3 regions of the Proteus columbae genome follow, and region 2 is predicted to be linked to each of the others. Evidence: predicted binding sites of a transcription regulator. Region 2 holds the regulator's gene; each other region holds the start of a gene.
The links. The regulator Fur, encoded in region 2, represses iron uptake genes when iron is present. The targets are predictions, from matches to a motif close to ATAATAATGAGAACNACTATCAA.

Region 1: the regulator Fur is predicted to act here: its motif matches at 2,423-2,445, upstream of F1325_RS13200 (TonB-dependent hemoglobin/transferrin/lactoferrin family receptor).
Region 3: the regulator Fur is predicted to act here: its motif matches at 2,013-2,035, upstream of sufA (Fe-S cluster assembly scaffold SufA).

Annotation. Positions count from the first base shown of each region.
Region 1 is NZ_CP043925.1:2,756,768-2,761,033, reverse strand. Features, by position in the region: gene F1325_RS13210 (histidine phosphatase family protein) at 1-482, shown strand, start outside; gene F1325_RS13205 (PhzF family phenazine biosynthesis protein) at 550-1,437, shown strand; partial or broken gene F1325_RS19405 (hypothetical protein) at 2,207-2,296, shown strand; gene F1325_RS13200 (TonB-dependent hemoglobin/transferrin/lactoferrin family receptor) at 2,471-4,266, shown strand, end outside.
Region 2 is NZ_CP043925.1:1,099,244-1,103,509, reverse strand. Features, by position in the region: gene ybfF (esterase) at 1-567, shown strand, start outside; gene ybfE (LexA regulated protein) at 779-1,087, shown strand; gene fldA (flavodoxin FldA) at 1,361-1,888, shown strand; gene fur (ferric iron uptake transcriptional regulator) at 2,078-2,524, shown strand; gene F1325_RS05100 (DUF817 domain-containing protein) at 2,653-3,492, opposite strand; gene chiP (chitoporin ChiP) at 4,054-4,266, opposite strand, start outside.
Region 3 is NZ_CP043925.1:1,755,760-1,760,025, forward strand. Features, by position in the region: gene ydiJ (D-2-hydroxyglutarate dehydrogenase YdiJ) at 1-457, shown strand, start outside; gene menI (1,4-dihydroxy-2-naphthoyl-CoA hydrolase) at 454-867, shown strand; gene F1325_RS08500 (hypothetical protein) at 1,042-1,662, shown strand; gene sufA (Fe-S cluster assembly scaffold SufA) at 2,081-2,449, shown strand; gene sufB (Fe-S cluster assembly protein SufB) at 2,467-3,969, shown strand; gene sufC (Fe-S cluster assembly ATPase SufC) at 4,014-4,266, shown strand, end outside.

The DNA.
Region 1 (4,266 bases), 1.7 Mb from region 2:
CTGATAATGATAGTGGGCAACTGACCTGTAAAGGGTTAAATAGAGCATTAGCCCTACCCGACGTGCTTATAAATCAATTTGGCAAACCTGATGCATTATTCGCCGCGGCACCTAAACAGAGTAAGTTAGGGAATTCATTGCGTTCACTCCAAACGATTTCACCTATCGCTATTAAAACCTCATTGCCTATTCATCTTCAATATCATGCTAAAGAGATAAAAGCATTACGTGAGGAACTGTTAAGTCAACAGTATGAAAATTCGGTTATTTTTATTGCATGGGAGCATGATAATTTAACCAAGGTTGCGCGAGATATTATGAAACAAGAGGGAGGCGATCCTAAATTAATTCCTAAATGGAAAAGTAGTGATTTTGATAGTATTTATATCTTAAAAATTATCCGAGAAGGGGATAAAAAAAGCGTCGTATTTGAACAAAGACAACAAGGGCTAGATGGCGTGTCAGAAGTTTGCCCTAATTAATGCGTATTTTATAACACTCTATTTTTATACACAGATTTAATGCTATTCGAAGCAATGCGGGAAATATATGCAAAATGAAGCTATACGCTCAGTAGAGCACGAGATCAAAGTACACCTTGTAAACTCATTTACTCGAAATAATAAAGGTGGCAATCCTGCTGGCGTGGTACTTAACCCTCCTCAATTAAGTGATGAGCAGAAAATTGCTATCGCGAAAGAAGTTGGGTTTTCTGAAACAGCTTTTGTTTATCAAGGTGAAGAGACTGATTTTAAAGTTGATTTTTTTACTCCTGAAGGAGAGGTCGATTTTTGTGGTCATGCGACATTAGCGGTATTTTTTACTTTATCTTCACTCAACTTATTGGCTTCTGGCCATTACACACAAAAAACGAAAGCAGGTATTTTAAGCGTCGCAATTGATGATGAAAATGTCGTTATGGAGCAAACACTGCCAGTTTCACGACAAGCTCCAAATATCGATGCAGTGGCTGCAGCACTGGGAATAAATTGCGAAACTATTTCAGAAACAGGCTTACCCATTGAGATATTTTCAACGGGACTACCTGATATTTTGATCCCTGTACAATTTGGGAAATTAGATACGCTAAAACCTAATTTTGAAGCAATTGCAAACTTAAGTCGTGAATTTAATACTATTGGTTTTCATGTTTTTGAGTTTAGCCAAGATAAAGAAATCACTGCTCATTGTCGTAACTTTGCGCCTTTATATGGCATCAATGAAGAGTCTGCAACAGGGAGTTCTAGTGGCGCTTTAGGCTGCTATCTTGTTAAGCATGTTTTCCCTCATCAAACACATTTTTTATTAGAGCAAGGGCGTGCAATGCAATGTTCCTCTCTTATTCACGTTATTATTGATTCAACAGAAAATACAATTAGTCGAGTTAGAGTGGGTGGAAAAGCGACAATGATAGGCACGAAGATTATTACTCTTTAGAGAAAATAAAAGATTTTTAATTTCGAAAACTTATTTAAAATTGAAATCCGATTTGATCCTAGCTATAAAATAAATCCAGTGTATCTATCCTAAAATAGGAAGAACCACTGGAAAATTATTTTTATAGTCGAGAATAAATATATAATTAATTAATTTTTATATAAAAACAATACATCCATTATTTCTTAATTTGTTTATTATTGATGGTTCTTTGGTGAAGTTGTTCCAACGTAAATCTAGTTTGGTGAGTTGTGTTAAATTAATCATACTAAATCAAACTCGTTTGGGGAAAAAATTGCCCGAGTATTACTTCCTGTGACATTAGCTTTAGATGTCGTTACATTACCTTTGCAGTACCTATTTTTCTGCCATAAAGAAATATCATTGTGGGTATTTTGATATTCAAACTGAATATGAGATCACATCACCGGGCTTTAGCACTAACCAATTTGGCCGATGTGACTACGGTATATGGATAAAAAAATTTCTACAGAACGGTGGAAATTACTTTGTATTAGCAATTCAAAATCGAAAACCAAGGAACAGTATGGGTAACAGTAAAAACAGGGGCTATGGGGGTATATATTGTTGATTACCAGTTCTCTCCTTTTCGCAAGTAATGAGATTGATGGTTTCAATGATGGTGATAGAGTGTTGTTCGATGATAAGCCCGTTTATCAGACATATCTTGACGTTTGTAATAGGCTTACCAGTGATTTTCATAAAACAACATAAACAGATAGTTAAAAGTAATGGCGATATATAATGGCTACGCCATATGAGGTGGAGTGAATTAGCTGATTTAATTATTAAAGGTATGGAAGAGGCAATTGAGGTTAAGACTGCAGCTTATGATTTTGTGTTTTTTTATTCTTAAAGAATGCATTTAAATTAATATATGTAAACATAAATATAATTAATTTGTTATTAATTAGATAAAACAACTAAATTTTCAATTGTATTACAATTCCTTTTATTGAATTGAATGATAATGATTATAATTATCATTCAATACCTTAATTAAGGAGTGTTTATGAAAAAAACGTTACTCTATCTAGTTGTTACCTCGATAGTTTTTTTTAATAATAAAGCTATATCTGAAGATGTTCTTTATGTGATTGAAAAAAAAGAAGAAAAAATTAATGAAAAAACATTAAATTCAGAACAATTGGAAAAAAATTTAATATTTAGCATGGAAGATATTGTTCGCCATCTTCCTGGTGTCGGTGTCTCATCCGAAGGACGTTTTGGTAATAATGGATATGCAATAAGAGGTGTTGATAAAGATCGTGTTGCTATACAGGTTGATGATATCCCTCAAGCAGAAACCTTCGATAATACCATTTATAAAGGTTATGGTTATTTTAATGGAAGTATGAATGATATCGAAACAGAACATTTAAAGTCTGTAATTATATCTAAGGGTGCTGATTCTATATTTTCAGGTAGTGGAGCATTAGGAGGGGCTGTAAAATACGTTACTAAAGATCCTGCTGATTTGATTAGTGAAGGTAATTGGGGATTTGTTTCTCGTAGTGTTTATACTTCTAAAAATAATGAAAAAATGCAAACGATAGGTATTGCAACTTCCCAACAAGATGTAGAAGGGATGCTCTTATATGTTTATCGTAATGGGCATGAAACTAATAATTATAAACATGAAAATGATATATTCGGTTCTGCTAGGGGAACACCAGATCCTCAAGAAAAAACGCGTCATTCTTTACTATCAAAAATTAATCTATTAGGTATTCAAAACCATAAAATAGGTGCTACTTTTGAATACAGTGAGGGTAAAACATATACAGATGAAAAATCTTGGTACTTATTTTCTTCCTATTATCGTACTGGTGATGATTTATCAAAAAGAATTAGATATACACTCTCTGATACGTGGACTCCAGAAAGATATATTGACAGTATGACGACAAGCTTTAATTGGCAAAAAATAGAACAAAAAGCATTTAGCTCTACGTTTGATGAACATTATAATGGTCATTATTATGATATTTTTGAAGAAAATAGTAGGAATATCATTCAATATGGTAGGTTTATTAATAATGAAATAGTATTAATGCCATTATCTTTATTTAATACAACGCACTCATTAGCACTACGAACTTCATATTCTACAAAAACAATTAACAATAAAAATATAGATACTAAATATCTAGGAAAGCCTAAAGTTCCTTATCAATCTAATTATAGCATCATCAGACCTGTATATACTCAAGATATTAGTATTGCTTTTGTTGATGAAATAAAAATGTTTGATGACAAATTAAATGTAGTTTTAGGCAGTAGATATGATAATGTTTCTCATCATACAGATAATGCTAAATTATCTTTAGCGAAAGATAGCGATCTCACTGATAATCATTATCAGGCTTTATCTTTGGCATTATCAACCAGTTATAACATAACACCAAATTATACTTTCCAATATAAAATTGGGCAGGGTTTTCGTATTCCAACAGCTCAAGAGCTTTATTTTGATTATGGAGGTAATGATGCTCGTAATCGCTTAGAGCCTAACCCTAATTTAAAGCAAGAAAAAGGATTAAGTAATGAAATATCATTAAGTTATAATAATGATAAATTATTTAATAAAGTAAATGTATATTATACTAAATACAATAACTTTATTGATCTTAAGCAGAGCGAAAAACAAGTTCCTAATCCGTGGTATGATCCTAATATGGGCGATAGTTATTGGAATAAGCCAACATTACCACAAAATCATCTTCAATATAGTAATGTTGCCTCAGCATACGTTTATGGTTTTGAGCTAACGAATGAAATTCGGCTTTCTAAAATATTCGGCTTAGA
Region 2 (4,266 bases):
GCGCAAGATGTGCTCGCATTGCTTGACAGTTTAACTATCTCAAAAGCCATTATTATTGGGCACTCAATGGGAGGCAAAATTGCGATGGCGATGACAGCATTAGCTCCCGAACGTATTGCAAATATTGTTGTGATTGATATGTCACCCGTTACTTATAACGTTCGCCGCCATGACAAAATTTTTGCAGCGCTTGAAGCCGTAACAGAAGCTAAAGTCACACGTCGTCAAGATGCTGTGGAAATCATGCGTCCTTTTATTAAAGAGGAAGGTGTGATCCAATTTTTACTCAAATCATTCAAAAATGGTGAGTGGCTATTTAATTTACCTGCAATAAAAAATGCTTATTCAGATATTATTGGCTGGCAAGAGGTGCCGGCTTGGCATCATCCTGTATTATTTATTCGTGGCGGTTTATCACCTTACATTTTAGATGAGTATCGTGAAAACATCGCTCGTCAATTTCCGCTCGCGACCGCCTTTGTTGTCGCAAATACAGGGCATTGGGTACATTCAGAAAAGCCAGATACCGTTATTAAGGCTATTCGTCGTTTTTTAGAGAAAGCTTAGTTAATAAACTTAACAGCTTAAAATAACGTCACTGAAAAATGATAATTTAGTAGAATGTATAATTATTGTGCTTAAAAATAGCGTCTGTTGATAAAAAGACCAAATCACAATAAGTTAAACTCAGGAAGCAGTGGCGAGACATCACTATGTGGGGTATTATTGGGCGTTTCGCAATTGAGTCATTGGTATACGCCCTTTCACAGCAAAATTTATGGCAAAAGAACAAACTGATCGCACCACACTGGATTTGTTCGCAGATGAACGCAGACCTGGGCGACCTAAAACAAACCCGCTTTCTCGGGATGAACAGCTTAGAATTAATAAACGCAATCAATTAAGACGTGACAGAGTTAATGGTTTACGTCGAGTTGAGTTAAAATTAAATGAAGATGCTGTAAATGCTCTCAATGAGTTGGCGACAGAAAGAAACGTCAGTCGTAGTGAACTTATTGAAGAAATATTACTAGAGCAATTGGCGCAAAATAACGCCTTAAAAATGCATCAAAACAAGAATAGTTAGCAGATAAACCACACAAATTCGACAGAATTAGCCTGCTATTTTCGTCAAAATACGTTTTTAGTTTTCTATTATGAAAACACAATGCTTATCTTTCACTAGTAATTGTTCAAACACAGACAAATATACTCTAAATATTTTGAAGTGTAGCTAGGTGACAAGTGAATGAATCACTAGAAACATACAAGAAGTATGTGACTTGTGGAAATATACGTAGTCAATAACGCTACAATTTGAAATATAACGAATTTAGAATAAAAGAGGTTATCTCACTTTATGGCAATCATAGGAATATTCTTCGGCAGTGATACTGGCAACACTGAAAATATTGCCAAAATGCTTCAAGAAAGACTGGGCGCTGATAATGCCGAAGTTCATGATATTGCAAAATCCAGTCAAGAAGACATCGAAGCGTTCGATATTCTGTTACTAGGTATTCCTACTTGGTATTATGGTGAAGCACAATGTGATTGGGATGATTTTTTCCCAACACTAGAAGATATTGATTTCAATGGTAAGCTTGTTGCACTATTTGGTTGTGGTGACCAAGAAGACTATGCAGAATATTTCTGTGATGCAATGGGTACTATCCGCGATATTATTGAACCTCGTGGTGCAGTTATCGTAGGACATTGGCCAACCGAAGGTTATCATTTCGAAGCCTCTAAAGGGCTTGCAGATGATAATCATTTTATCGGCCTTGCGATTGATGAAGATCGTCAACCAGAATTAACCGAAGAGCGTGTTGACGCTTGGGTTGCTCAAATCAAAGAAGAAATGAGCCTAGACGAAATTTTGGGATAATATAAATACTCAATATTGAGAATGATAATTATTCAATGGTGTGCTAAGATAGTGTGATAGGTGGGGTGTTTATTTTTAAATATCATGCCTATAATCAATGAGGTTATTTATTCACCCGAGTATTAATGAATAAAGCCCATTTGTGAGCACAAAAATTAAATTCACCATTAGCAACAGGATTAAATCCGCATGACCGACAATAATAAAGCGTTAAAAAATGCTGGGTTAAAAGTTACACTTCCTCGCTTAAAGATCTTGGAAGTGCTCCAGGATCCTGAGTGCCATCATGTCAGTGCTGAAGATCTCTACAAAAAACTTATCGATATCGGTGAAGAGATTGGTCTGGCAACAGTGTATCGCGTCTTAAACCAATTTGATGATGCTGGTATTGTTACCCGACATAATTTTGAAGGTGGTAAATCAGTATTTGAATTAACTCAACAACACCATCATGACCATTTAATTTGTCTTGATTGTGGCAAAGTTATTGAGTTTACAGACGATGCAATTGAATTACGCCAAAGAAATATCGCTGAACGTCATGGTATCAAACTTTCCAATCATAGCCTTTATTTATATGGCCATTGTGCTGAAGGTAATTGTAAAGAAGATAGCCACGCACATGATGAGAAATAATTCATTCTGGATAATCTCTCAGTAAAAAAAAGGAACTGTGAACAGTTCCTTTTTTATTGGCTCCCGCTATGAACCTCAATATTATCGTGTAATGACGTCACCTTAAAGATAACATAAGCTATATCAATTCACTTCGTCACACTAATACTGTGTTTGATATGTTTTAAATGCACCACTATCGTAAAAGTAACAATAACTAACAGTGACCAAGAGCCCCACTTCCCTGCATGCACGGCAGACCAAGCACCAATTTGGTTTGGATATTGCCAAACACCGAAGAACGTACCAAAATTCTCAGCAAGCCAAATAAAGAAACCAATCAGAATAAAAGCAAGTAATAAGGGCATTTTTCGCTCTGTATCATAAGGCGTAAAATAAACCACACTACGAGCATAAAGACCTAAAATAAAGGCCGTTAAATACCAACGATAATCACCAATAAAATGATGAGAAAAGAAATTAATATAAATCGCAAGTGCAACCAATGTTGCCAGCCAATAAGGTGGATAATGTTCAATTCGTACCTTTAAAAAACGCCATGCTTGAATTAAATAACTCCCCACAGCCGAATACATAAAGCCTGTAAATAATGGGACTTCCCACAATTTCGTGTAAGCAAAATCAGGGTATTTCCATGAACCAATTGCCGCTGATGTTTTAAATAACTCCATCACAAAACCAACAATGTGGAAAAAACAAATCGCTTTTAATTCATCCCATGTTTCTAGCTTTCCCCACACCATCCATAATTGAAAAGCGATAGCGAGAATAAGCAGTACATCATAACGAGGTATACCAAAGACACCTTTACTTGGCGTTGCAAATAAAATAAAAAAGAAAAATCCCGCAAATAAACAAGAACGCGCCTCTTTCACACCAAAAAAAAGAAATTCAACAATAAATCGTTTTATACCTTTAAAGGGCTTCAATGGTGGTTCTAATAAAAAATCATCCAATCGCTTTAACATGCTTCTTCCTGAAAACTCGCATTATCGAACAGCCTTCAATGCGGAATAATACATAAGGTGAGATAAAATGAATGGTAAGAAATCTGCCATAGAATAAAAAAACGTACAAGGATGAAAAGGACGAAAAAAAAGAAAGGAATGAAAAAATAAAGGTATTTCCCCCCCACTACGATACCCACTCTGACTGCCTTTACTTAGGGTAAATACCTTACGCAAATTCTGCGAAATAACTGAAGCACAAGAGATAAACATAACCCACTCACATTTATCTCAGACGACATGACATGACGACTTTACTTCATTACTTTTACTACATTACTTTTACTACATTACTTTTACTACATACTGCGATTTTAAAACGACTCTTTACTTCGACTCTTCTACTTCTTACTACTGTTGCTGACAACTTCACTTTATTAACGAGACTTATTTGTAAGGTTCTTCTTAATTAATGCATCTCTATCTTTCTACTAGTTATTTTTACTTATCGTAATCGTATTTAGCTTTTTTAGTTTTATTCAGGATAAAGTGCAATTAATACACTTTATCCTTATGCTGATATTAGAAAATAGTGAATGGCATTATCACGTTAAACTTAACGTCTTTTTCATCTTGGAAGATATTACCAAAACCACCGTCATAACTTGGAATATCGGAGTGGTTATCGTAACGGGTATAATGAAGCTTAAAGAGAGTACCTTTAGCGCGACCTTCTTGAACCGTATACATAATATCCGCATTCCATGCACTTTCTCTGATACGCTGACCTTGGTC
Region 3 (4,266 bases), 660 kb from region 2:
ATTAGTGCTTTGTTATCGTGATGAATATCGTGAAATACTGGGTGATAAACGTGGGGATTTTAATGTTCAACTTGTTCATGAATGGCTAAGTAAATTGGTATCTGAGCCAATAGCAGTTCGCGATGATGCTGAAAAATGGTATCTTTTTGGGCACTGTACAGAAGTGACGGCACTACCACAAAGTATGAAACAGTGGCAGGTTATTTTCCAACGTTATGGGCAGCAACTCGAATTTGTGAGCACTGGATGTTGTGGAATGGCAGGTACTTATGGACATGAACTAAATAATTATGAAAACTCGTTGGGCATTTATCAACTCTCATGGGGTAATGCATTAAAAACGTTACCAACAATGCGTTGTTTAAGCACCGGTTACTCTTGTCGTAGTCAAGTGAAACGTATTGATAATATTGAGCTAAAACACCCACTACAGGCACTTTTGGAGATTATGCCATGATATGGAAACGTGAAACGACACTTGAGCATCTTAATCATATTGGGCAAAATAATATGATGAGTCATCTAGGTATTGAATTGACCTGCCTTGGTGATGATTATCTTGAAGGAACAATGCCGGTTGATCATCGTACTAAGCAGCCTTTGGGGCTTTTGCATGGTGGTGCTTCTGTTGTTTTAGCTGAAACATTGGGCTCTGTTGCGGGTTATCTTTGTACTGAAGGCGAACAGAAAATTGTGGGTTTAGAAATTAACGCTAACCACATTCGTTCTGCTAGAGACGGTAAGGTAAGAGGTGTATGCAAACCTATTCATTTAGGGCGCTCACACCAAGTTTGGTCAATAGAAATATTTGATGATGAAGGTCGTCAAGTGTGTATTTCTAGATTAACAACATCTGTTATTTCTTAAAGAATAAAAAAGACATATGCACAAAGTGAAATACTCGCTTTGTGCGTTTTTTTATGTTTATAGATAATGTCAAAAAGAATAAAAATAGAGAGAGAAAATAGAATTATTTCTTTATTTAGATTTTATTTTTAATGATAATCATTATCTTCATAATAAAAGATAAGACGATCAATAATGTTAACTATTTATAAATTCAACACTACAGTATTATTAATTGCAGGTTTATTAATCAGCGGATGCGATAATAATTCTACCTCTGAAACGAGTAATGATATAAGTAATATTCCAGTACAAACTGTTTCTGGCTTTAATATGGCTTATCCCACTTCATTTACAATGAGCAGAGAAGATACTGAAAATTATTTTAAATCATTACCAGATAATATTCAGGACGTCACAACAGAAATGATGGTTTATAAATCAGAGCCTATTTGTGATTTGACAGAAGTTCGTCTGGTTTATTTTAAAATGATTGATGCAATGAGTTACGATGTGGATGCGGGAGCACAAGGCATAGTTGATAATATTGCGGTAATAGATGGTATGAATGAAATATCCACATTGATAAAACCATTAACTATCCCAAATGTGGAAAGCCGACATGTCTTTTTTGAAGGGAAATACGCAAAAGAGAATGTGAGCTATGAAGGTGTTTTAGCGGCTGATCTTAAAACGAACCGAGTATGGCAACTACAATTGATTAGCAACTTCAATAGCCAATCGAACAAACAAAAAAACAGTCAAATCCTTGAATGTACAAACAAATATATTCAAACCATCACTATCAGTAAATAAGTTCAAAGAGCACACAATCCAATAAGAGGTCATCGCATAAGTGGTGCTATCTTATCCTTCATAATAAGCATAAAAGTGAATGTAAACAGAGCTAATAGGCTGTAATGTAAAAATACATTTTTATGCTTTTTTCTCTAAATTTCAGTGATAACATATAAAGTGTATTTATATTGCAACTTATGTGCGTATTGTGCGAAATATAAGAAAAATTAAAAGTTTTATTTTTTGTAATGAAAGAGCGGAAAAGTGTTATATTACATTGCGTTAACATTAATTGTTAACAAGGTAACCCTAAAAATAGAACAAAAAATACACATTTATAGAATATCCTTTCAAAAGACATGGTTGAAGTGATAAGGGTTATCATTACCATTAGTGTCAGGAAAGATATCAATCTCCTTTCGAAATGAGGTCAGAAATGACAAACAACGTTGAAACTTTTTCTCTTAATGACACAGCTTGGCAAGGCATTGTATTAACGGATAATGCAGCAAAGCATATCTGCCATTTAGTTGAGAAAAACCCAGAAAAACAAGGGCTTTCCTTAAGTATTAAACCCTCTGGTTGTACAGGGTATGGTTATGTTATTGAACTCGCTACTGCCCCAAATGATGATGATCTTGTTTATGAACATAATGGAGCAAAACTCTTTGTCTCATTAAAAGCAATGCCATTTATCGATGGGTTGGTTGTTGATTATGTTCGTGAAGGACTTAATCAAATGTTTAAATTTAATAATCCTAAAGCTCAAAACGTCTGCGGATGTGGTGAGAGCTTCGGGGTATAACATAGTGAAGTCAGATTATGTCTCAGAGCAATGTTGAAATTGGTGATGAAGTTCAGGGATGGCTAAGCGATCACCACTATAAAGAAGGTTTTTATACCGATATCTCAACCGATACCTTAGAAAAAGGATTAAACGAAGCGGTTGTACGTGCAATATCGGCAAAAAGAAACGAACCAGAGTGGATGCTGGAATTTCGTTTAGATGCTTATCGCCATTGGTTAGAAATGGAAGAGCCTCATTGGCTAAAAGCAGATTATCCATCGCTTAATTATCAAGATTATAGCTATTATTCAGCGCCATCTTGTAGTTCATGTTGTGCTAATGGCAGTTGTGCTGGTGGCTCGAATGAAGCTGTTATGAGTGATAAACAAGCCACGCAAGATTATTTAACCAAAGAAGTTGAAGATGCTTTTAACCAACTCGGTGTACCTGTAAGAGAAGGGCAAGCCGTTGCTGTTGATGCTATTTTTGATTCTGTTTCCGTTTCAACAACATATCGTGAAGAGCTTGCTGAACATGGCATTATTTTCTGTTCATTTAGCGAAGCTATTCAAGAATATCCTGATTTAGTGCGCCAATATTTAGGCACCGTTGTATCAAGCCATGATAACTACTTTGCTGCATTAAACGCTGCGGTCGCATCTGATGGTACTTTTGTCTATATTCCAAAAGGGGTTCGTTGCCCAATGGAATTATCGACTTATTTTCGTATTAATGCGGCTCAAACAGGTCAATTTGAACGAACTATTTTGGTTGCTGATGAAGGTAGTTACGTCAGTTATATCGAAGGTTGTTCAGCACCTGTTCGTGATAGCTATCAGCTTCATGCCGCTGTGGTTGAAGTTATTATCCATAAAGATGCCGAAGTAAAATACTCTACTGTGCAAAACTGGTTCTCTGGTGGCGATAGTGAAGGCGGCATTCTTAATTTTGTGACTAAACGTGCTATTTGCGAAGGCGAAAACGCCAAAATGTCATGGACGCAATCAGAAACCGGTTCTGCGATCACATGGAAATATCCAAGTGTGATTTTAAAAGGGGATAATTCAAGCGCTGAATTTTTCTCTGTTGCCTTAACCAATGGCAATCAACAAGCAGATACGGGCACTAAGATGATCCATATCGGCAAAAATACCAAATCAACCATTATCTCTAAAGGTATTTCTGCAGGTAAAAGCCAAAACAGTTACCGTGGACTCGTAAAAGTACTCCCTAGTGCGCAAAATGCCCGTAACTTTACCCAATGTGATTCCATGTTAATTGGTACGCAGTGCGGTGCGCATACTTTCCCTTATGTTGAAGTAATGAACAACTCAGCACAGCTTGAACACGAAGCGACAACGTCACGTATTGGTGAGGATCAGTTGTTCTATTGTCGTCAGCGTGGATTAAGCGAAGATGATGCAATCTCAATGATTGTAAACGGGTTTTGTAAAGATGTGTTCTCAGAATTACCGCTGGAATTTGCTGTGGAAGCACAAAAATTATTAGCAATCAGCTTAGAACATAGCGTCGGTTAACTATTAACCAAATTCTGAGTATAAAGATACCGAAGGCATATATTATGTTAGAGATTAAAAATTTACATGTCAGTGTTGAAGGCAACGAGATCCTAAAAGGATTAGATTTGCAGGTTCGTGCAGGTGAAGTTCACGCGATTATGGGGCCAAATGGCTCGGGTAAAAGTACCTTATCAGCAACACTTGCTGGTCGTGATGAATATGAAGTCGATGAAGGTTCAATCACCTTTAAAAATAAAGATTTATTGGAATTAGAACCAGAAGATCGCGCAGGTGAAGGCATCTTTATGGCATTTC